DNA from 2 places in the Mesobacillus sp. QJM3NY_10 genome. Region 2 is predicted to be linked to the other one. Evidence: a T-box and tRNA genes for the amino acid it is inferred to sense, from the RefSeq annotation. Region 2 holds a T-box; the other holds one or more tRNA genes.

Region 1 (11,451 bases), 270 kb from region 2:
ATATCTGGCCCCTTGGTCAAGCGGTTAAGACACCGCCCTTTCACGGCGGTAACACGGGTTCGAATCCCGTAGGGGTCACCAAGATTTTTTCGCACTAGCGAAAATAATCATCCTTAATATCATCACGCTAGCGATTACAAATGGAGGATTAGCTCAGCTGGGAGAGCATCTGCCTTACAAGCAGAGGGTCGGCGGTTCGATCCCGTCATCCTCCACCAAGATTTTTTCGCGCTAGCGAAAATAATCTTCATATTATTGTCGCGGGGTGGAGCAACGAGCGTTACTTCACTGAATGAACTGCGAGTTGTACCGATCGAGCAGCAGCTTGGATAAGCTTCCTGAGATCGGGACAGTCATTGCTCTCAAAGAGCATGCGCAAAACAATATTATTATTACCGTCGCGGGGTGGAGCAGTCCGGTAGCTCGTCGGGCTCATAACCCGAAGGTCGCAGGTTCAAATCCTGCCCCCGCAATTAATAAAAGTTCTTTTCAAGTACTTCACTTGAAAAAACTTTGGTCCCGTGGTGTAGCGGTTAACATGCCTGCCTGTCACGCAGGAGATCGCCGGTTCGATCCCGGTCGGGACCGCCATTTTAATTAGTGGCTCAGTAGCTCAGTTGGTAGAGCAGATTGCTCACTTCCTGAATAAGCTTCTGCGGCAATCTGCGAGAAAGACCGAAGGTCATTCGAGCAAAGGACTTAAACAAGTCAAGGTTTAGGCAACAATATTATAGTGGCTCAGTAGCTCAGTCGGTAGAGCAAAGGACTGAAAATCCTTGTGTCGGCGGTTCGATTCCGTCCTGAGCCACCATTTATACAATACCTGGTTATCCAGGGAATTTGCTAAAATGGGTTTTTCAACACCAGAAAAAATGTTATAGTGGAGGGGTAGCGAAGTGGCTAAACGCGGCGGACTGTAAATCCGCTCCCTCAGGGTTCGGCGGTTCGAATCCGTCCCCCTCCACCACTTAATATAGGGGTATAGTTTAAAGGTAGAACGAAGGTCTCCAAAACCTTTGGTGTGGGTTCGATTCCTACTACCCCTGCCAATTTTATAATGGCGATTGTGGCGAAGTGGTTAACGCACCTGATTGTGGTTCAGGCATTCGTGGGTTCGATTCCCATCAGTCGCCCCATTATAATCACATTTTCAATACTAATGGAATACAATATATTGGGCTATAGCCAAGCGGTAAGGCATCGCACTTTGACTGCGACATGCGTTGGTTCGAATCCAGCTAGCCCAGCCATTTTTTGCGGAAGTAGTTCAGTGGTAGAATACAACCTTGCCAAGGTTGGGGTCGCGGGTTCGAATCCCGTCTTCCGCTCCAAAAATATATGGCGGCATAGCCAAGTGGTAAGGCAAAGGTCTGCAAAACCTTTATTCACCGGTTCAAATCCGGTTGCCGCCTCCACTAAAACATTAGTGGTAGCAAAAAGCAAGACATCTTAATATGCCGGTGTGGCGGAATTGGCAGACGCGCACGACTCAAAATCGTGTTCCTTCTGGAGTGTCGGTTCGACCCCGACCACCGGTACCATTTTTATTATAAACAGGATTTCCTGTTTTCTTTATTTCATAGAGATATGTATGCGGGTGTAGTTTAGTGGTAAAACCTCAGCCTTCCAAGCTGATGATGAGGGTTCGATTCCCTTCACCCGCTCCATACATACGTAACTAATGCAGCATGTCGTTTCCAGAAAACGATATGCTGCATTTTTTTGTTTTTATAGTAGATAGATAAGCTAAACGATATGAAGGCAAAAGAAAAAGGATGCATCAGCATCCGATCATTCTATAAGTGCCAGTCCCTCCATGGATTTGGGTAAACATATTCATTAGTGATTGTGTCATTTTTTGCATGCTCTCTGGTGGAGTTGAGGGTCTTAAATATACAATCTGCAGGGCATTTGTCGTCGATGCTGTTACGGCCGATCTTTCTGAATCGACAAATGGGCTGCCGAATGGTCCTTGTTCATCTGCAGAGGTTATTAGGTTGGCAAGGTTATTGGTTCTTCCATTTAGACCTTTGTATTCTTCGCTTTCTTCTCCGATGTTAATCGATACATTCCCTACAAGCTTATCACTGTCATAAATTCCTATTGGAATTTGATATTCAAGTGAGAAGAAGTTATTTAAATCTATCGCACTATGTATGGATTGAAGATAATTCTGCTTTGCGATCCTGCGGTAGAGGGCTTCGGCCGAATGTCTATATCGGTTTGGATCCTTCCCTGTTGTTTTAAATATTCCTCGCCACTCTTTGATGCCTTCAAGCTCGGTTACGTTTTTTTCCAGAAGGTCGAAGTAAATTGATTCCTGGAAAAGCTGAAGTCTGCCCTTTAACATTTGCGGAGACTCGCCAACCTGTATGTCTTTATATTCGATAATCCCGACTGTGAATCCGGGAATGAGATCACCTATCAACCTTGAAACTTGAATTTCCATTGATTCCACCTCCAAATCTGCTTTAAAATAGTTTATCATAAAAGTAATTTGCATTTAAATTTATGGGATTTCAATATAAATATCAAAATGGAGAGGAGGAATCTGCAAATGGATACAGTAAGTTTGAAGCAGGATATTATTGAATACAGCAAAACAATCGGGATTGATAAAATTGGTTTTGCAGCTCCTTCAACTTTTGAAGAAATGAAGGTCAGGTTATACAGGCAGCAGGAACTACAATATCAATCCGGGTTCGAGGAAAAGGATATTGAGAAGAGAACGGAGCCTAGCCTTATTTTTGACGGTCCTAAATCGATCATTTCGATTGCACTTGCTTATCCTTCAAAGATGAAGACGAAAGTTGTCAGCAAGAAGGGAGAACGTCGGGGAATCTTCTGCCGTGCATCATGGGGGACTGATTACCACATGGTGCTCAGGGACAGGCTGAAAAAATTGGAGGATTATATTGCTTCGAAGGTACCTGGCTCAATGTTCAAATCGATGGTCGATACGGGCGAACTTGTTGACAGGGCTGTTGCCGAGCGGGCAGGGATAGGCTGGAGCGGAAAAAACTGCTCCATTATCACTCCAGAGTATGGATCCTACGTTTATTTAGGTGAAATGATTACGAATATACCGTTTGCCCCCGATACGCCTATGGAGGATCGCTGTGGCACCTGCAATAAGTGTGTGGAAGTTTGTCCTACTGGGGCACTTGTACAGGGCGGGCAGCTTGACGCACAAAAGTGCATTGCCTTCGTAACACAAACGAAGGGTTTTTTGGCTGATGAATTCCGCGAAAAATTGGGTAATCGCTTATATGGCTGTGATACTTGCCAGACCGTTTGTCCCGAGAACAAAGGGAAGGATTTTCATTTCCATGAAGAAATGGAGCCAGACCCTGAAATTGCGAAGCCGCTCCTAAAACCTTTACTAACCATAAGCAACCGTGATTTCAAAGAAAAGTACGGACATGTCTCCGGTTCGTGGAGAGGAAAGAAGCCTATTCAGCGCAATGCGGTCATTGCCCTTGCGCATTATAAGGATGATACAGCAATACCTGAGTTGATCAAGGTAATGCAGGATGACCCAAGACCTGTACTCAGGGGGACGGCAGCATGGGCGCTTGGTAAAATTGGCGGTAGTGAAGCGTTGGACGCACTGAAACATGCCTCTGCTGTTGAGAAGGATGAGGAAGTATTAAAGGAGATCAGTAAGGGACTGGAGTTTTTTAAGGACAACTCAGAGTCGAATATTACAGTGTAAGAAGGATGGATTTAGTCAAATCCATTCTTTTTTTTAGGCTCATTTCTCAAACTTTGTGGCTATTGAATACAAAATAGGAATGAATGTATTATGTTTCTTCGCAAATTTGACTCTTAATATGAGAAATGAGCATGCCAACTTAATACCGAACAAAAAATGGCTAAGTTTTACGTTAAAATCGGCTTTAGGATTTTAACAACAATCTTGACCAAAACAGCCTTTTTTTATGCGTGAAATCCTGGAACGCTTCATAAATATGAAAGGTGAAGGGAGAGATGAACATGCGTGAACAACTGCAGGAACTGCTGGAACAACGTGTCCTTCAATGTGTATCAATGCCGCGAAATCAACTGCACGAGTGTCCCAGTATAGAGATGAAAAAGCAGAGTTTTGCCAATAGGTCTGCTGAAATTGTAAAAGCAAAGGCAAATGGCAGAGTAATAGAGAAGTTTGAAGATAAGGAAAATGCCAAGGTTTTATATGAGGTTCATTTTCAGTATTTGATTAAGCAACGGGGATTATTTTACATGGAGGAGGAAGTGGAGAAGAGGGAGGCTGAATTTTACAAGGGCGTCCTGGTAAAGGATGAAAAGATGAATGAAATCAAAGGATCCCAGGGCAGCCATGAAGCGATGCCTGCTATTGCACAGGAGGAGGGAGACCAGGAGAGGAAGGGATTCAAATATGACAGGCTGAAGGCCGTCCAGTATGCGGAAAGATGGTGGAATGACTACAATCCTGCATATAAAAAGTTCGAGGTCGACTGTACCAACTATATCTCGCAATGCCTTCATCAGGGCGGAGGGCCGATGCGCGGGTATCCAAATCGAAGCAATGGCTGGTGGATGCAGAATGATAATTGGAGTTTCAGCTGGTCGGTCGCCAATGCGATGCGCTGGCACATCCCAGGTTCTAAGTTGGGCTTGAGGGGAAGAGAAGTGAAAAGTGCTGATAAACTGAAACTAGGAGATGTCATCTGCTATGATTTCGAGGGGGATGGACGTTTCGACCATACCACGATTGTTACAGGACACGACGCGGATGGAATGCCGCTGGTCAATGCCCATACGTATAACAGCAGGATGAGATATTGGGCATATGAAGATTCAACCGCCTATACCCCGAATATTAAATACAAGTTCTTAACGATTACGGATGATCATGATGATATTTAATGACATACCCAAACGAATACAGCGCCATTTCTTTTGCTGAGAAGCAGTGTAGTGGTATAATGGCTTTAGTTTTTATTAGAGGTGAAAGTCATGGCATTGCATGTTGTATTATATCAGCCGCTCATTCCAGCAAACACTGGCAATATAGCGCGCACATGCGCCGGTACAGATACCGAGCTTCACTTAATCAGGCCGTTGGGGTTTTCAACGGATGACAAGATGTTGAAGAGGGCGGGTTTGGATTACTGGGAGCATGTGAAAATTCATTATTATGATTCGCTTGAGGACTTTTATCAACAGAACGAGGGCGGAGAATTCTTTTACGTGACCAAATTTGGCAAAAAGGCGCATTCTGATTTTGATTATAGTGCAACCGAGAAGGATTTCTTCTTTATATTTGGCAGAGAGACAACCGGACTTCCTAAAGAAGTGATCGAAAACAATATCGAGACATGCCTGAGGCTGCCTATGAATGAGAATATCCGTTCATTAAACCTGTCTAACACGGCTGCTATCTTAATTTATGAAGCACTTAGACAGCAGGACTATCGGGATTTGCGTAAATACTAGGAGGCCTATTCAGGTCTCCTTTTTGGCATGGACAGGTGTCTGGTGGTTTTTACTTTTAATGAATCGTGTCATTTCCAGGCAATACATAATCAAGAAGGAGCTGTTAATAGAATGAACCAGGTAATTGAAACTCTACTGCAACATCGTTCGATCAGGCGTTTTACGGATCAATCGCTGGATCGGGAACAAGTTGAAACCATCGTGAAAAGTGCCCAGGCGGCTTCTACTTCAAGCTTTATCCAGGCATATTCAATAATCGGGGTAACAGATCAGGAAAAAAAGGACAAGTTGGCTGAATTGGCGGGCAATCAGGCTTATGTAGCGGCTAATGGCCACTTCTTTGTATTTTGTGCGGACCTCCATCGCCATAAGGTAGTTGGTGGTTTGGAAAATGCTGATGTAAAAGATTCGATTGAAAGTACGGAAAAATTCATGGTGGCATTAATTGATGCTGCGTTAGCTGCCCAGAATGCGGCAATAGCTGCTGAATCGATGGGACTCGGGATTTGCTATATTGGCGGTATCCGGAATGACCTCGAGGCGGTAAAGGAAGTATTGAAGACACCTGATTATGTTATTCCTCTGTTTGGCATGGCAGTAGGCTATCCCGATCAGGAAACGGATCTGAAGCCGCGTCTTCCGCTAGAGCATATCTATATGGAAAACGAGTATCAACAAGACCAGAGCTTGTTTGAAAAGCAGCTTCAAGATTATAACAAAACGACATCTGAGTATTACCAGGAAAGAACGGGCGGGAAAAGAGCGGACTCATGGACTGGGCAAATGGCCAAGATGCTTGAGCGTAAAACGAGGATGTATATGAAGGAGTTTATTGAGAAGCAGCAATTAAATAAAAAGTAGTTATGAAAAAGTGAAAAAGCTGCCAAAAGGCAGCTTTTTATTTTTTCGTGATCCCCGGCTTATCATCGTAACCACCTGTGAAAATAGCAGCTAGAAAAGCAATAGTTACGCCTATAATTAGAATTAGTTTCATGTATGTAAGCCTCCCTTTTATTCGTTTTGTCCATATAGAATTTATTATATCCTATTATTTCGCTACTGTGAAGGATGGGCTTATTTTTTCCCGATGAAAGTAAAAAAGGACAATCATCCAGGCAGAACGTTTACGCATGTTCAAATTGTTTGCTGCATAGAATTTATTAATCGTCTCTTGATAACGCTAGATGGGGAGGTCCATATGGATATTTTAAAAAAAATTGAGTTGTATCGCCAGGATGAAGAGAAGCTGAAGTGGGAAGGGACGTTCAGGGAGTATCTTGAAATTGTGAAGGAACAGCCATGGGTTGCTCAATCGGCACATTCCCGTGTGTATAATATGGTCAAAGACGCAGGGATTGAAAACGATAAAGGCAAGAAACGCTATTCCTTCTTTAATTCACAGTTGTTTGGTCTTGAAGAAGCATTGGAAAGGCTAGTCGAGGAGTATTTTCACCCGGCTGCGAAAAGGCTGGATGTCAGGAAGCGTATCCTTTTGTTGATGGGACCAGTGAGCGGAGGTAAATCGACTCTCGTCACGATGCTAAAAAGAGGGCTGGAGGCTTATTCTCATACAGACAGGGGAGCAGTTTTTGCAATTAAGGGCTGCCCGATGCATGAAGACCCGCTGCACATGATTCCACATCATTTGCGAAAAGATTTTTATGATGAATATGGCATCCGGATTGAAGGCAATCTGTCGCCGCTTAATATGATGAGACTTGAACAGGAATATGGCGGCAGGATAGAAGATGTCATCGTGGAACGAATCTTCTTCTCCGAGGATAAGCGGACGGGTATCGGAACATTTAGTCCATCCGATCCAAAATCTCAGGATATAGCGGATTTGACAGGCAGCATTGACTTCTCGACCATCGCGGAATATGGATCTGAATCTGATCCGCGGGCATACCGTTTTGATGGCGAGCTGAACAAAGCAAACCGGGGGATGATGGAGTTCCAGGAAATGCTGAAGTGTGATGAGAAATTCCTCTGGCACTTGCTCAGCCTGACGCAGGAAGGTAATTTCAAAGCGGGAAGATTCGCATTGATCAGTGCGGATGAATTGATTGTTGCGCATACGAATGAAACGGAATACCGTTCGTTTATTTCCAATAAAAAGAACGAAGCCCTGCATTCACGTATTATCGTGATGCCGATTCCGTATAACCTAAAAGTGTCCGATGAAGAGAAAATCTATGACAAGATGATCAGGGAAAGTGATGTAAACGATGTCCATATCGCTCCTCATACTCTGAGGGTTGCTGCGATGTTCACGATTCTTACCCGCCTGAAGGATCCAAAAAAGGGTGATATTGACCTGATCAAGAAGATGAGACTCTATGATGGGGAAAGTGTCGAAGGCTATAACAGAGCTGATGTAGAAGAATTGAAAAAAGAACATCAGGATGAAGGCATGAGCGGAATTGACCCTCGTTATGTCATTAACCGGATTTCTTCGACAATCATCAGGAAGGAAGTTAAAACGATTAATGCATTAGACGTACTGAGATCACTCAAAGAAGGCCTTGACCAGCATCCATCGATTACGGCCGAGACAAGGGAGCGATATCTGAACTATATTTCTATTGCGCGCAAGGAATACGATGACATCGCGAAAAAAGAAGTTCAAAAGGCATTCGTGTATTCTTATGAAGAATCAGCTAAAACCCTTATGGAGAATTACCTTGATAATGTTGAGGCGTATTGCAATAAGGCGAAGATGCGTGATCAGCTGACTGGTGAGGAAATCAATCCGGATGAGAAGTTGATGCGCTCCATTGAGGAGCAGATTGGCATTTCCGAAAATGCGAAGAAAGCGTTCCGTGAAGAGATTTTAATCAGGATTTCTGCCTATGCGCGAAAAGGCAAGAGGTTTGATTATAATTCGCATGACCGCCTGCGTGAAGCGATCCAGAAAAAACTATTTGCTGACTTGAAGGATGTCGTCAAGATCACGACTTCATCAAAGACTCCTGATGAGACCCAGATGAGAAAAATTAATAATGTAGTCGCAAGACTGATCGATGAGCATGGCTATAACTCTACCTCAGCCAATGAGTTGCTGAGGTATGTCGGAAGCCTGCTAAATAGATAGAATGGAAGGACCTGCGGATTGCAGGTCCTCTTTAGTTTATAAAATCCTGATAGCGGGAATAGTACAGGCAAGAGGTGATAAGAATGACTAAAAAGGATTTGCCAAAAGACTATGTTCCTAAAAATAGTTCAATGGCCCGCAATGAAGAAGAAATCGAAAATCTCGGCAAGCAAATGGAGAACCGACGCACTGGCGAAGTGTTGAAAGAGGACTACGATAAAGTACCAGATCCGATTCAATTTGATAAAGCGAATGAAAAGAAATAACCTTTGCTGATAACGCAGAGGTTATTTTTTTAGATTATAACAACATATCGTTAATTCGAGCTTCTTTAAAATAATCCAAACCTGGAGCAAATTGGGTGGCGAACGTACCTGTCTTGTAAAAGAACTTACACCTAAGCTTCTGGAACAAGGGACAATAATGCCCAAAGGGGGTTCAAGATAAAATGGGCTTGTCCATCCATAGGAGAAAAGGTTAATTGTCAAAATTATTTGTAAATTATTTTGTCTTCCTGCATAAGATAGAGTAATTACAATTCCCACAAGGGTAAAGTCCATCGGGATATTGTATGAAAGTATGTTGTATTATGTTACCGTCAAAATGAAAATTTCAAAGGAGGGGTTGAAAATGACCGATGAAAGCAGTCACCAGTTTGTGATTTCCCAGGAAGATTGGTCCCTCCACCGCAAAGGACATGATGACCAACAGCGCCATCAGGAAAAGGTGCAGGAAGCAATCAAGAGCAATCTGCCTGATTTGATCACCGAAGAGAATATTATCATGTCCAACGGCAGGGATGTCGTCAAGATTCCGATAAGGTCACTGGATGAGTACAAAATCCGTTATAACTATGATAAGAACAAACACGTCGGCCAGGGGAATGGAGACAGTAAAGTAGGAGATGTCGTCGCCCGTGATGGCTCAGGCCAGCAGCAAGGCCCGGGAAAAGGGCAAGGCGCAGGAGACCAGGCCGGTGAAGATTATTACGAAGCAGAAGTATCGATGATGGAAATTGAAGAAGCGTTATTTAAAGAGCTGGAGCTTCCAAATCTCAAGAAGAAGGAAGAACAGGAGCATCTCGTTGAAAATATTGAGTTCAACGATATCAGGAAGACTGGATTGATGGGCAATATTGATAAGAAGCGGACGATGATGTCAGCTTATAAACGGAATGCAATGACCGGTAAGCCATCATTCCACCCTATTTACAAGGAAGATCTTAAATTCAAGACGTGGAATGAAGTCGTGAAGCCGGACTCAAAAGCTGTTGTGCTTGCGATGATGGATACGAGTGGAAGTATGGGACTGTGGGAAAAATATATGGCGAGGAGCTTCTTCTTCTGGATGACGCGTTTCCTTCGTTCCAAGTATGAAACCGTTGAAATCGAATTTATCGCCCACCATACAGAAGCAAAGGTAGTTTCCGAGGAAGACTTTTTCTCAAAAGGGGAAAGCGGAGGTACCATTTGTTCATCCGCCTATCGAAAAGCATTAGAACTTATTGATGACAAGTACAATCCAAGCAAGTTCAATATTTATCCATTCCATTTTTCAGATGGTGATAACCTGACCTCCGACAATGCCCGCTGTGTGAAGTTAGTAGAAGAGCTGATGAAGGTCTCCAATATGTTCGGCTATGGAGAAGTCAATCAGTACAACCGCCACTCGACCCTAATGTCCGCGTATAAAAACATTAAAGACGAAAACTTCCGTTACTATATCCTCAAGCAGAAAGCTGACGTATTCCACGCGATGAAAAGCTTTTTCAAAAATGAAGAAAACAAGATGTATGCTTAATCAAAAATCGGCAGGATATAACTCCTGCCGATTTTTCTATATAAAAACTCTTATAGTAACAATCTATTATTTTTCTATTCCAATCGCCTGGCTGCCCATCTGTACCCAGGCTTTTTCGAAAGGTGAACGTGGAACGGGTTTATAGCCATTGCTGGCAAGAGGATCGTTTACGTAAATAAATTCCTCGTCATAGCCGACAATCAGCACACTGTGTTCTCTATAAGTGATCTTCACGTTTCCCGTATTTGTCTTCCAAATAGTAAACTCGGATTCGGGAAGTGGCGCGAAAGTGGAGTTGGTGATGACCCAAACTGGTGAGCCGTTGTCGATCAGTTGATATACATCATCGATTGAATTTCCGGTTATGTCCTTGATTTTCCCGGGCAGATAATTCTCTGCAAGATTTGCTACAGGACCGTGGTAAACGCCATATCCTGATTTGCTGAATGTATAGATATCGCCTACAAATCCATCATATGGGTTGCTGCGAACATAATTTGCGTCGCGGAAGGGGATTTTATGTATCTGCTTAGCCAAGGTCATCTTGTCGGCTTGTATTCCTTCATACTGCAACAGCATAGTTAAGCTAGTTACTTCACACCCGCGTTGTAATTCTGGAAGCTGACTGATGTGCGGGACACCTTCAATCATTTTTTTCTCTTCAGTACTGATGAAATCCTCGAGAACTTCTTTATCAGCAATATTTTTAGTTACCGAATGAGCTTCTGTTCGGGTTATTTTGGGTGCAACTGAAGCTTGTGTTTCTGCAGTTGGATTTTCAACTGATCGTAAGTTCTCCGCCCCCAGGTAAGTGGCCAAGAAAATGCCTCCAATTGACAGTGATCTTATAATTAACTTTTTATCCAAAATATCTTCTCCTAACATTTCTCCTTCAAGTGAGTATCTCTACCAATTTTAATCAAAATTCGACAAGGATTCAATAGACTAATAGAATGATATTGGGAATTTATTGGAAAGTCGTCTTTTTTCTAAGATCTTTTCATAAACTCTGTTGCTTGCATAACCAAAAGTAAAAAGGTAGAGGCACCTCCGCCTATTCCACTGCAGAAGTCCTCGATATGATATCTATAGGGAAT
Region 2 (11,451 bases):
AGAATGCGAGTCTGAAGGACCTTAAAGATGAAGTAATGGATTTATTAACAAAAGTTGGTCTTCCTGAAGATGCTTACTATAAATACGCCCATGAATTTTCAGGCGGGCAAAGACAGAGGATCGGCATTGCAAGGGCGTTGGCGCTCCGACCGAAGCTAATCATCGCAGATGAGCCGGTATCAGCATTGGACGTATCCGTGCAGTCCCAGGTTCTCAATCTTTTGAAGGAGCTTCAGAAGGAATTTGACCTGACTTTCTTATTTATCGCTCATGACCTTAGTGTCGTTAAGCATATGAGTGACCGGATCGGCGTAATGTATCTCGGCAATATGGTAGAAATTGCTGATCGCAACAGCATGTATGCTGAGCCGCTCCACCCATATACACAGGCTTTAATCTCAGCCATTCCAATGCCGGATCCACGCAGGAAGAAGGAAAGGATTGTACTTGAAGGAGATGTTCCAAGTCCATTGAATCCTCCGACAGGATGTCCATTCCATCCGCGCTGCCCAGCTGCGATGGCAGAGTGTTCTCAAGTGAAGCCAGCTTTAAAGGAGGTGAAGCCAGGACACCGAGTTGCTTGCCACCTTTACTAGGGCAATAATTTTTACAAAAAATATAAGAAACTGGGGGGAAAACCATGAAGAAACCATTGCTTTGGCTAGCTATGCTAGTATTGGTTTTATCAACATTCCTTGCTGCGTGCAGCGGAGGAGACACAAAAAAGACGACAACTGATCCAAAAGAAGACGACAAGGACAACGCAGCAGAAGAAACAGGACCGCAAGACGGCGGTACATTGACTTACGCTTTAAGTTCTGAATTCAAAGGCCTTTTGAACTGGAACTTCTACGATGCTGATGGAGACGATGATATCATCGCATTCTTCGACGATGCATTGATCGACTATGATGAAAACCTAAAAGCAGAACCAAACATCGCTAGCTGGACTACTGATGACAACAAGGTTTTCACATTCACATTTGAAAAAGGCGTAAAATGGCACAATGGCGAAGAACTAACAGTTAATGACTGGGTATTCGCAATCGAAACAATCGCTACTCTTGGTGGAGAACACCAGCGCTGGTCTAACGTAAACACAATCGAAGGTGCTAAGGACTTCAACGAAGGAAAGGCTGACAAGATTGCTGGTCTTGAAGTAGTTGATGACTATACTTTAAAAATCACTTTTGACAAAGCTCGTGTAAACAACCTTGAGAACGTCTGGGCTTACCCTCTTTCTCGCAAGGAATTCGAAGGAATCGACCCTAAAGACATGGCTGCTTCTGAGCAGGTTCGTTCTAAGCCTGTAGGAACTGGTCCATTCAAAGTAACAAAAGTTATCCCTGGTGAATCAGTAGAGCTTACTCGTAACGAAGACTACTGGAAAGGTGCGCCACACCTAGAAAAAATCGTTGTTAAAGTTATCGATTCTTCTCTAACAACTGGAGAACTTAAGAATGGATCTCTTGACATGACTCCATTCCACCCAACAGTTCTTCCAGAAATCGAAGCTCTAGATAACGTAGAAGTAGTAAAATTCCCTGGCTTATCTTACTACTATATTGGCTTCAAGCTTGGTAAATACGATGGCAAGAAAAACGTAATGGATAAAGACAAGTACGCAAGCAAGGAATTGCGTCAGGCTATGCTTTTCGCAATCAACCGCGAAGAGTGGGTTAAAGCTTTCTTCAGCGGACTAGGTCAGCCACTTAACCGTCCGATCCCATCTGCACACTGGATTGCTGCAGATAACAAAGATATGCCTGTACAATACGAATACAACCCAGAAAAAGCGAAAGAAATCCTTGATAAAGCTGGTTACGTAGATAAAGATGGAGACGGATTCCGTGAAGACCCTAAAGGTGAAAAGTTCACAGTAAAGTTCTCTCACTATGCTACTGGTAACCCGACTTTCGAAGCACGTGCTAAAGCTATGACGCAGTACTGGGAAGAAGTTGGCTTGAAATCTGAGCTTCAAATGACTGACGTTAACCTTTACTATGATCAACTTGAAAAAGACGATCCAGCTCTAGAAGTATTCTATGGCGGATGGGGAACTGGAGCAGATCCAGATCCACTACCACTTTGGGGTATTGAATCTGTTTGGAACTACCCTCGTTGGGTAAATGAAGATGCTCAAAAGCTTCTTGAAGATGCTGTTGACCTAGAAGTAGTTGGAACTGACACTGAAAAGCGTGCACAGCTTTATGCTGACTGGCAGAAGATTTTCAACGAAGAAGTACCATCACTTCCAATCCTTGAGCTAGAAGAAGTAATGGCTGTTTCTAAGCGCGTTCAAGGCGTTAAGTTCGATGTTTCTGGTTCTAACTCACCTCATGAATGGTGGATTAAGCAATAATCCTTTAAACCCACCTATCAGTTAAGGAGAATGCATATGCTTAAATACAGTTTACGTCGCATACTCGGCATGATTCCTATGCTTTTCCTTATCTCCATTGTAGTGTTTTCCCTGGCGAAACTTATGCCAGGGGACTCACTTAGTGGGGAAATCGATCCGAACAACACGGATCCGGCATACATAGAAGAGATGCGCGAGAAGCTTGGTTACAATGACCCTGTCCATATTCAATATTTTACTTGGATCACAAACTTTATGCAGGGAGATTTCGGGAAGTCAACCCGTTATAAGATCCCGGCAAGTGAAATTATCTCAGAACGTTTACCGAATACAATTTTCCTGGGTTTTTCAAGTATTTTAATCACTTACATTCTAGCATTTATCATGGGTATTTATGCCGGAAGGAAGCCATATACACTTGGTGATAATGTCATAGGTACCGCGAACTATATTGGCTTGGCACTGCCTTCATTTGTTGCAGGGGTGTTCGCAATCTATTTCTTCTCATTCACATTAGGCTGGTTCCCTTCCAACGGTTCTGTGGATATTTCCACAACAGAAGGTACATCGGCATATTGGTTAAGCAGAATTCATCATGTTTTCTTACCAGCACTTGTTTTAGGTTTATTGAGTACTGCAAGCTATACGCAATTCCTGCGTAATGACATTATAGAAAACAGCCGTAAGGATTTTGTAAGAACGGCACGAGCAAAAGGAACACCTGAAAAGAAAATTTACAATCAGCATATTTTGCGCAATTCCATTATCCCGCTGATTACATTCCTTGGATTTGATATCGTAGCGTTAGTCGGTGGAGCAATCATCACAGAAACGATTTTCACTTATCCGGGAATCGGTCAATTATTCTTGAACTCTGTCAGTCAGAGGGACTATCCAGTCTTAATGACCTTGACAATGATGTTCTCGTTCTTGACATTGTTTGGTAACCTTGTTGCAGATATACTATACGGAATTGTTGATCCAAGGATCAGGCTTGATTAAGGAGGATGGCTATGGAAGTTTCTACAGAAAATAATACACAGATAAACCTGAAGCCGGAAAAAGGCATGTCTCCTTGGGCCATCGCTAGAAGAAAATTTGTGAAGAACAAGTTGGCGATGACAAGCTTGATCTTCTTGTTATTCGTAATGATTGTCTCTTTCCTGGCTCCATACATTACAACAACTGATATTACAAGAATCAACATTGGCTCAATGTCCTTAAAGCCGTCTGCAGAGAACTGGCTGGGAACGGACAAAAACGGGCGTGACGTTTTTACCAGATTGTTATACGGCGGAAGGGTATCACTCTTAGTCGGAATTAGCTGTACATTATTCGTAATCATTTTTGGAACAATTGTAGGATCGATCGCAGGATACTTCGGCGGAATCGTTGACAGCATGCTTATGCGTTTCACTGACTTCGTCTTGAACTTTCCATTCCTGGTATTTGTTATCGTATTGGCTACAATCTTCCATGGTAAAGTCAATGGTTTAGTTATCCTAATCATGGTTATCAGCTTGCTGAGCTGGGGCGGGGTAGCAAGGATTGTCCGAAGCAAGATTTTAGCAGAGAAGGAAAATGAATACATTCTAGCTTCCATCTCAATCGGATGCTCACCATTCAAAGTAATCACAAAGCATTTACTGCCGAACGTCCTTTCAACAATCATTGTACAGGCAACAATCCTGTTCGCTTCCATGATTGTCGCAGAAACAGGACTAAGCTTCTTAGGATTCGGTGTACCTTCCGAGATTCCATCTTGGGGTAATATGCTAGCATTCGCGAATGAACCAGACGTATTACAAGGAAAGCCGTGGATCTGGATTCCACCAGCACTTGCCATCACACTCACGATCTTGTCCATCAACTTCGTAGGTGAAGGCCTAAAAGATGCATTGAATCCAAGATCACGCCGTTAAAAAATCTACCATACAAAGGTAGATTTTTTATTTTGTCTATTTTCTAGTAGAGGGGTGAGGTAATAGGGGGATTAGGACCTGTTGCTAATGTTCGAAGCAGCATTAGGTTCTGCCAATACAACGATTGGAACTGCATGAAATGTGCGAAGTGCCCCTAGGTTCGACCAAAACAGTGATTGGAACCGAAGGAAATGTCCGAAGTAGTCCAAGGTTCGGACAAAACAACTACTGGGATCGCTGGAAATGTCCGAAGTCACCCCGGGTTCGACCAAAACAGCGATTGGAACCGCATGAAATGTGTGAAGTGGCCTCAGGTTTGACCAAAACAGCGGTTGGAACTGAAGGAAATGTCCGAAGTAGTCCTAGGTTCGGACAAAACAGCGAGCCGGAACCCCGGAAATGTGCGAAGTTACTCCATGTTCGCCAAAACAACCACTGTAACTGCAGAAAATGTCCGAAGTGCCCCTATGTTTGACCAAAACAGCGGTTGGAACCGCATGAAATGTCCGAAGTCACCCCAGGTTTGACCAAATCAGCGATTGGAACTGCATGAAATGTCCGAAGTGGTCCCAGGTTCGACCAAAACAGCGATTAGAACCGCATGAAATGTCCGAAGTGCCCCCAGATTCGACCGAAACAGTGATTGGAACCGCATGAAATGTCCGAAGTAGTCCAAGGTTCGGACAAAACAGCGAGCCGGAACCCCGGAAATGTTCGAAGTTACTCCATGTTCGGCCAAAACAACCACTGTAACTGCAGAAAATGTCCGAAGTCACCCCAGGTTCGACCAAAACAGTGGTTGGAACCGCATGAAATGTCCGAAGTGCCCCCAGATTCGACCGAAACAGTGATTGGAACCGAAGGAAATGTCCGAAGTGTCCCCATGTTCGGCCAAAACAGCGGTTGGAACCGCATTAAATGTGCGAAGTCACCCCAGGTTTGACCAAAACAGTGATTGGAACCGCATGAAATGTGCGAAGTGCCCCTAGGTTTGACCAAAACAGTGGTTGGGACCGCTAGAAAATGTCCGAAGTGGCCCCAGGTTTGACCAAAACAGCGGTTGGGACCGCTGGAAAATGTCCGAAGTCACCCCAGGTTTGACCAAAACAGTGGTTGGAACCGCATGAAATGTCCTAAGAAGCCTCCGTTAGGCCAAAAGTGTATGGTTAGTTTTAACGTAATACATAATCGGAATCTTTCCTATAAGTCGCTGCTGTATTTATCAATAAATAAGCCCTTTTCTTCAGGTACATTTAAATCAGCTTTCAGTACTTTCCCGCCAACTTCCTTCATATATATGATAAAAATGGACAGGCCGGGGTGAGGGAAGTGTGTGATATGAATTTCTGGTATGAAGAGAGTCAATCTAATGATCTTTAGATTGTTTGTTTTAATGTTTGGTTTTGGACTGGCTGTATCAGGGGGGGTCAGCTCAATCGCTTATTTGAATTTGATTGTTGCTGGACACGGTTTGGATGAGTATTTAGCTTTTGTATCGCGCAGAGTAGAGTGCTACATGCTGCCGGCTGGAATCGGCATCATTTGGTTAAGCATTTATTGGCCTCATAATAATGATATAAATTGATCTTCCTTTTAAGGAATATTTTTACTTAGTGATGCCCATACTGATGGACAAACAGTTTCTTGAAGTGAGGGGTTATAAATCATGTTGTATCTTCATGATGTCTGGGTAAACTGGTTCGAAGGGGAAGAGAACGGCTATAATGTCTGCCATTTCCACGAATGGCGGAAGGACGATGGAGTTGAGCTGCTTGACCAGGTGCCGCTCCTTAAAATTGACCATCTGTTATTTAATTACATTGAGAATGATTTATCAGAGTTGCCTCAACAGCTTCTGGATGACATTTACCGTAAGGCATATTTGAGGAAAAACCATGAACGTACACAGCTTGATTATTGTTTCGTTGTTTCCGATGGAACTGGCATACTGGCTGTTGACACCATCGGCTATAATATCCCAATCCGAAAGAGCCGGCTTATCCCGCGCCAGGAGCAACTCGTGTACGAAATGATTGAAAATCAGGATACGATCCAATATGGGTTCAATGATCAAAGTGCCTTAAAGGACTTCCATATTTTATCGCCTGCTCCGGATTTAATGAGAGGGCTGACGCGTAAAGAGAGGCAATTGAAGCAATTATTGTTCATGGCCATGGACCAGTTGAGTTCCTCAAAAAATGTGGCTGAAGTCCGTTACTGGTTCACTGAATGGAAACCTGAATTATATGAAGAGATTCAACGGCTTGGATTTGAAGAGGTATGGGAACGGTTATATGAAGAGACAAAGTTTGGTTGGTCACATAAACACGAGAAGTTTTGCGAAAACATCATTAAAGGACAATCCTTTTTCGAAAAACTTTGGGAAATGGAGCACGGCCCTAAAGTAAATTGATAACTCTTACGAAAAAACGGAGCTGACACATTATCAGCTCCGTTTTTATTATTGTGAAGGAAATTTTGAAATTATTTAGGTGTGGATAACTGCAAGTAGTTTTCTTAATCCAGCTCCAGCGCCTAGCCCCTCGAGTCGCTTCGATCAGCCCATTGAAGTCAAAGAACGACTTCATTGGGCTGCCCTCCAGCGCTTGTCGGGGCTGAACGAGGCGCTTGCGCTTTTTGTTCTTACTTGCGCTTGCGCCCAAGACCCATCGCATTCTCCATTTTCTTTAGCATTTTGTTTGCGACAAAGTTTGCTTTTTCAGCACCACGGTCAAGAATTTCATCCAACTCTGGTGAATCGATTAGCTCGTAATATTTTTTCTGGATTGGTTCAATGACATCGACAACTACCTTCGCAAGGTCTCCCTTAAAGTCTCCGTACCCTTTACCTTCATAATCCTTTTCAATATCAGCAATTGCTTTGCCGGTCAAGATAGAATAGATGGACAAGAGATTGGAGATGCCAGGCTTGTTCTCTTTGTCATATTTTACGATACCCTCTGAGTCAGTTACAGCACTCTTGATTTTCTTTTCAATTTGCTTAGGGTCGTCGAGCATCGAGATGAAAGCCTTGTTGTTAGGATCTGATTTGCTCATTTTCTTCAATGGATCCTGTAAGGACATGACTCTTGCTCCGACTTTAGCGATGCGAACATCTGGAATCGTAAAAATGTCATTGTATTTCTTGTTGAATCGTTCAGCTAAATCCCTTGTTAACTCTAGGTGCTGTTTCTGGTCTTCGCCGACTGGCACGAGATTCGTATTATATAGAAGGATGTCGGCTGCCATTAGCGGGGGATACGTTAACAGACCAGCTGAAACTGCTTCTTTCCCAGTGGATTTATCCTTGAATTGGGTCATCCTTTCAAGCTCACCTATATAGGCTACGCATTGCATCATCCATCCAGCCTGTGCATGTGCCGGAACTTCCGATTGGATGAATAATGTTACTTTTTCAGGGTCAATTCCTGAAGCGATGTACAATGCTGCAAGGCTTTTGATATTTTTGCGAAGCTGCAAACGATCCTGCGGGACAGTTATCGCATGCTGGTCAACGATACAGAAGTAACAATTATATTCTTCCTGCAGTTCTGTGAATTGTTTCATTGCGCCGATATAGTTACCAAGTGTGATTGTTCCGCTCGGCTGGATGCCAGAAAAAATAGTCTCCATTAAAAATTCCTCCTATAAGTATATATCTTGTTCTCTTTCTGTCTGAATTGTTTGGCTAAACGTAAAAAACAGAAGAAAAAAGAACACAAAAAAGACCATTCGCCTAATTTCTAGGGACGAATGGTCCGTGTTGCCACCCTAATTACTCACGAATGAGTCACTCTGCCCATGCCTCAGTGAAGCATGGATTCCTTTAACGCAGGAATACGCCTGGATCTACTTAAGTTCAAACCAGAAGCTCAAAAGTCCATTCCAATTGCCAGGCTGTTTGTTTTCACCAACCACAAACTCTCTGAAAAGCCTTGAACAAATGTACTACTCTTCATCATTGCTTTTAACCTTTTATTAAAAATGATTATAATCAAATCAACCATGATAAGCAAGAGTACCAGAAGGATTATTACAGATAATAAACGGACAATGCGGCAAGCATCAACATAAAATCTAACAGCCCGACCATTAATAGAGGGTTGGCATTGAGGTTGACAAGTTCGGATAAAGGCGTCATCTCATGTAAAGACTTTTTCTTCTCTCCCTCTTCTTTGCCAGCAAAAACAATACGAAAAGAATAAGAAATGGCGTCAAAAAAACCTGAGTTAACCGTAAAGACTATAAGAGAAGTAAACAGCAGGGTACTAGCGATGTAAAAAGAGATATTTATGTAACTAAGCAAGCTAATGCTCTGTTGATAGACAAGTGAGAGGATAAAAATCAATAGCTGTGAAATCAAAAAACCATAAAAAATTTTCCCAAATCTATTACGCATTTTTCTAAATCTCCCTTATATTGTTATTTCATAAAAGTAATTTTGAGAATAATCCTTCAAAAAAAATCAAATATTACAATAAGTAACACCATGATTATGCCCGCAAAAGGCTTATAAGACACTATTATAACACAATTCAAGGAGGAAATTTATTACTATTGTTTCAAAGTTGTAAATTTTTCGCGCAAAAATATTGAACATTTAATTTAATCTATGTATAATAGGGAATGTAAAAAGTTTTCAGAAAACAATAATAAAGAGGGGGCATATCCTTGAAAAAGTCAAAATTTTCATTTCTATTGATTTTGACTCTAGTATTCTCGTTAATCCTGTCTGCATGTAGCAGCGGAGACGACAACGCTGGAGACAAAGAGCCTGCTGATAAAGACGATGCAACAGGCGAAGAAGTAGCTAATGTACCACAAGAATTAAACATGTTGGATTCTTCTGAAATCCCAACTATGGACAGCGTACTTGCTGAAGGTTCTACAAGTTTCACTTACATAAATAACGTAGGTGAAGGTCTTTATCGCCTTGACCAGGATCACAAGCCAGTTCCTGCACTAGCAGAAGGCGAGCCTGAAATCAGCGATGACCAGAAAGTTTACACTTTCAAACTTAGGGATTCAAAATGGTCTAACGGTGAGCCTGTAACTGCACACGACTTCGTGTTTGCTTGGCGCCGTGCGATCGACCCTGCAACTGCTTCACCTTATGGTCCATACATGATGGGCGGAAAAATCAAGGGAGCAGCTGAAATCACTGAAGCTGGAGCTGCTAAGAAAGAATACAATGTAGAAGATCTTGGTGTTAAAGCAATCGACGACAAGACTTTAGAAGTAACTCTTGAAAAGCCAGTAGTATATTGGGAAGACCTATTCGCTTTCCCAACATTCTACCCACAGAACGAAAAGTTCGTAACTGAAAAAGGCGACGCGTTCGCTAGCAATGCTGAAAACTTACTTTACAATGGTCCATTTAAAATGGAAAAATGGGAAGGCACTGACGCATCTGAGTGGGTACTTGTTAAAAACCCAGATTACCACAGTGCTGACGATGTAACTCTTGAAAAAATCACTGTTAACGTTGTTAAAGATTCTAACTCTGCTGTAAACGCATTTGAAGCTGGCGAAACAGACATGACTGGATTGCTTTCTTCTGATATCGTTCCTTCTTATGAAGGTGATGAGCGTATGCTTACATGGATGGAGCCAGTAGTATTCTGGATCAAGATGAACCAGAAGAACGAAGCTCTTGCTAACGTAAACATCCGTAAAGCGATCGCTATGGGCTTCAACAAAGAAGACCTTGCAAAGAGCATCCTTAACAACGGATCTATCGCTGCAAACTTCTTTGTACCAAAGGACTTCGTAACAGGTCCTAACGGTGAAGATTTCCGTGAAAAGCACGGCGACCTAATCGTTTTCAATGCTGAAGAAGCTAAGAAGCATTGGGAAACTGGTCTTAAGGAACTTGGTGTAGATAAGTTAGAAATTCGCTACCTTGGTGGAGACACTGAAGCAGCTAAAAAGACTGACGCTTATATCAAGAACCAATTAGAAACAAACCTTCCTGGCTTGACAGTAAAGCTTGAAAGTGTTCCTTTCGCAGTTCGTCTAGAGCGTGACAACTCTATGGATTACGATCTTCAATTCGCAGGATGGGGCCCAGACTACGGTAACGCATTGTCGTTCACTGACCTTTGGATCACTGACGGCGGAAGCAACAGAATGGGCTACGCTAACCCAGAATACGATAAGCTGATCAAAGCTGCTCAAGGTGAGCTTGCTACTGACCCAGAAAAGAACTGGGAAGCACAGCAAGAAGCTGAAAGAATCATGCTTGAAGAAGATGCTGGTCTAGCGCCTGTTTACCAGCGTTCAGCTAACATCCTTCTAAATCCTGGCGTTAAAGGTCTTGCGATCTACAACTATGGTCCTGACTATAACTTCCAATGGGTTAAGATCACTGAAGCTGAATAATAACTGAAGCAGTTTCTTATTTCAGAGTGTAATAATTCTGAGGATAGAAAGAGAGTATATCTAGATATACTCTCTTTTTCCCTGTAAAGCATTTGTCGAACAATAGGGAAAATTGAAATAATACAGGAGGTGCACCCATATGGCAAAATACCTGTTAAAAAGGGTACTTTATATGTTTTTGACTCTTTTCATCATTGCGTCCCTTACATTTTTCTTAATGAAAATCATTCCTGGTACGCCTTTTGCAAGTGCGAATAAATTGGGTCCTGCACAAATGGAAATCATGAAGGCAAAGTATGGTCTAGATCAGCCAGTGCCTGTGCAGTATGCTAAATATATTGGCAACTTGCTGCAAGGGGATCTTGGTATTTCCTTTCAGTTTAATAACACTCCGGTTACCGACCTGATGATCAAACGTTTAGGGCCATCAATGCAGCTAGGTGCCCAGGCGATGTTACTCGGAACAATCGTTGGTATTTTACTTGGTATATTTGCTGCATTAAGACAGAATACCTGGGTCGATTACAGTTCCACTTTTATTGCAGTATTGGGTAAGTCTATTCCTAACTTCGTATTTGCAGGATTGCTGCAATATTTTGTTGGTGTAAAATTAGGCTGGTTCCCGGTTCTTTTCTGGCGTGGTTTTGAATATACCATCCTGCCGACAATAGCTCTGTCCATGCTGCCAATAGCAATTGCAGCTCGTTTTATGAGAACAGAAATGATTGAAGTCTTAGGCTCTGACTACATTACATTGGCAAAAGCAAAAGGAGCAAGCTTCTTTGA

The links. A T-box is a leader RNA that pairs with one kind of tRNA and senses whether it is charged. The one in region 2 lies ahead of trpS (tryptophan--tRNA ligase), so its partner is inferred to be a tRNA-Trp.
Region 1: it encodes a tRNA-Trp, which carries the amino acid that the T-box ahead of trpS (tryptophan--tRNA ligase) is inferred to sense. The anticodon was not compared.

What each region holds. Positions count from the first base shown of each region.
Region 1 covers NZ_CM149675.1:1,135,277-1,146,727, forward strand. Annotated here, with positions in the region: tRNA gene AC0VX7_RS05680 (tRNA-Glu) at 7-81, shown strand; tRNA gene AC0VX7_RS05685 (tRNA-Val) at 143-218, shown strand; tRNA gene AC0VX7_RS05690 (tRNA-Met) at 400-473, shown strand; tRNA gene AC0VX7_RS05695 (tRNA-Asp) at 516-591, shown strand; tRNA gene AC0VX7_RS05700 (tRNA-Phe) at 736-811, shown strand; tRNA gene AC0VX7_RS05705 (tRNA-Tyr) at 883-967, shown strand; tRNA gene AC0VX7_RS05710 (tRNA-Trp) at 976-1,049, shown strand; tRNA gene AC0VX7_RS05715 (tRNA-His) at 1,061-1,136, shown strand; tRNA gene AC0VX7_RS05720 (tRNA-Gln) at 1,176-1,250, shown strand; tRNA gene AC0VX7_RS05725 (tRNA-Gly) at 1,257-1,331, shown strand; tRNA gene AC0VX7_RS05730 (tRNA-Cys) at 1,341-1,415, shown strand; tRNA gene AC0VX7_RS05735 (tRNA-Leu) at 1,457-1,541, shown strand; tRNA gene AC0VX7_RS05740 (tRNA-Gly) at 1,594-1,667, shown strand; gene AC0VX7_RS05745 (B3/B4 domain-containing protein) at 1,781-2,449, opposite strand; gene queG (tRNA epoxyqueuosine(34) reductase QueG) at 2,558-3,715, shown strand; gene AC0VX7_RS05755 (amidase domain-containing protein) at 3,997-4,890, shown strand; gene trmL (tRNA (uridine(34)/cytosine(34)/5-carboxymethylaminomethyluridine(34)-2'-O)-methyltransferase TrmL) at 4,981-5,460, shown strand; gene nfsA (oxygen-insensitive NADPH nitroreductase) at 5,572-6,321, shown strand; gene AC0VX7_RS05770 (PrkA family serine protein kinase) at 6,659-8,554, shown strand; gene AC0VX7_RS05775 (hypothetical protein) at 8,638-8,820, shown strand; gene yhbH (sporulation protein YhbH) at 9,185-10,354, shown strand; gene AC0VX7_RS05785 (C39 family peptidase) at 10,421-11,173, opposite strand.
Region 2 covers NZ_CM149675.1:1,408,560-1,420,010, forward strand. Annotated here, with positions in the region: gene AC0VX7_RS07015 (ABC transporter ATP-binding protein) at 1-596, shown strand, start outside; gene opp4A (oligopeptide ABC transporter substrate-binding protein) at 641-2,362, shown strand; gene opp4B (oligopeptide ABC transporter permease) at 2,399-3,364, shown strand; gene opp4C (oligopeptide ABC transporter permease) at 3,376-4,284, shown strand; gene AC0VX7_RS07035 (YuzI family membrane protein) at 5,654-5,869, shown strand; gene AC0VX7_RS07040 (YjbA family protein) at 5,951-6,697, shown strand; gene trpS (tryptophan--tRNA ligase) at 6,928-7,917, opposite strand; T-box leader at 8,027-8,255, opposite strand; gene AC0VX7_RS07050 (DUF3899 domain-containing protein) at 8,318-8,683, opposite strand; gene AC0VX7_RS07055 (peptide ABC transporter substrate-binding protein) at 8,956-10,665, shown strand; gene opp3b (oligopeptide ABC transporter permease) at 10,805-11,451, shown strand, end outside.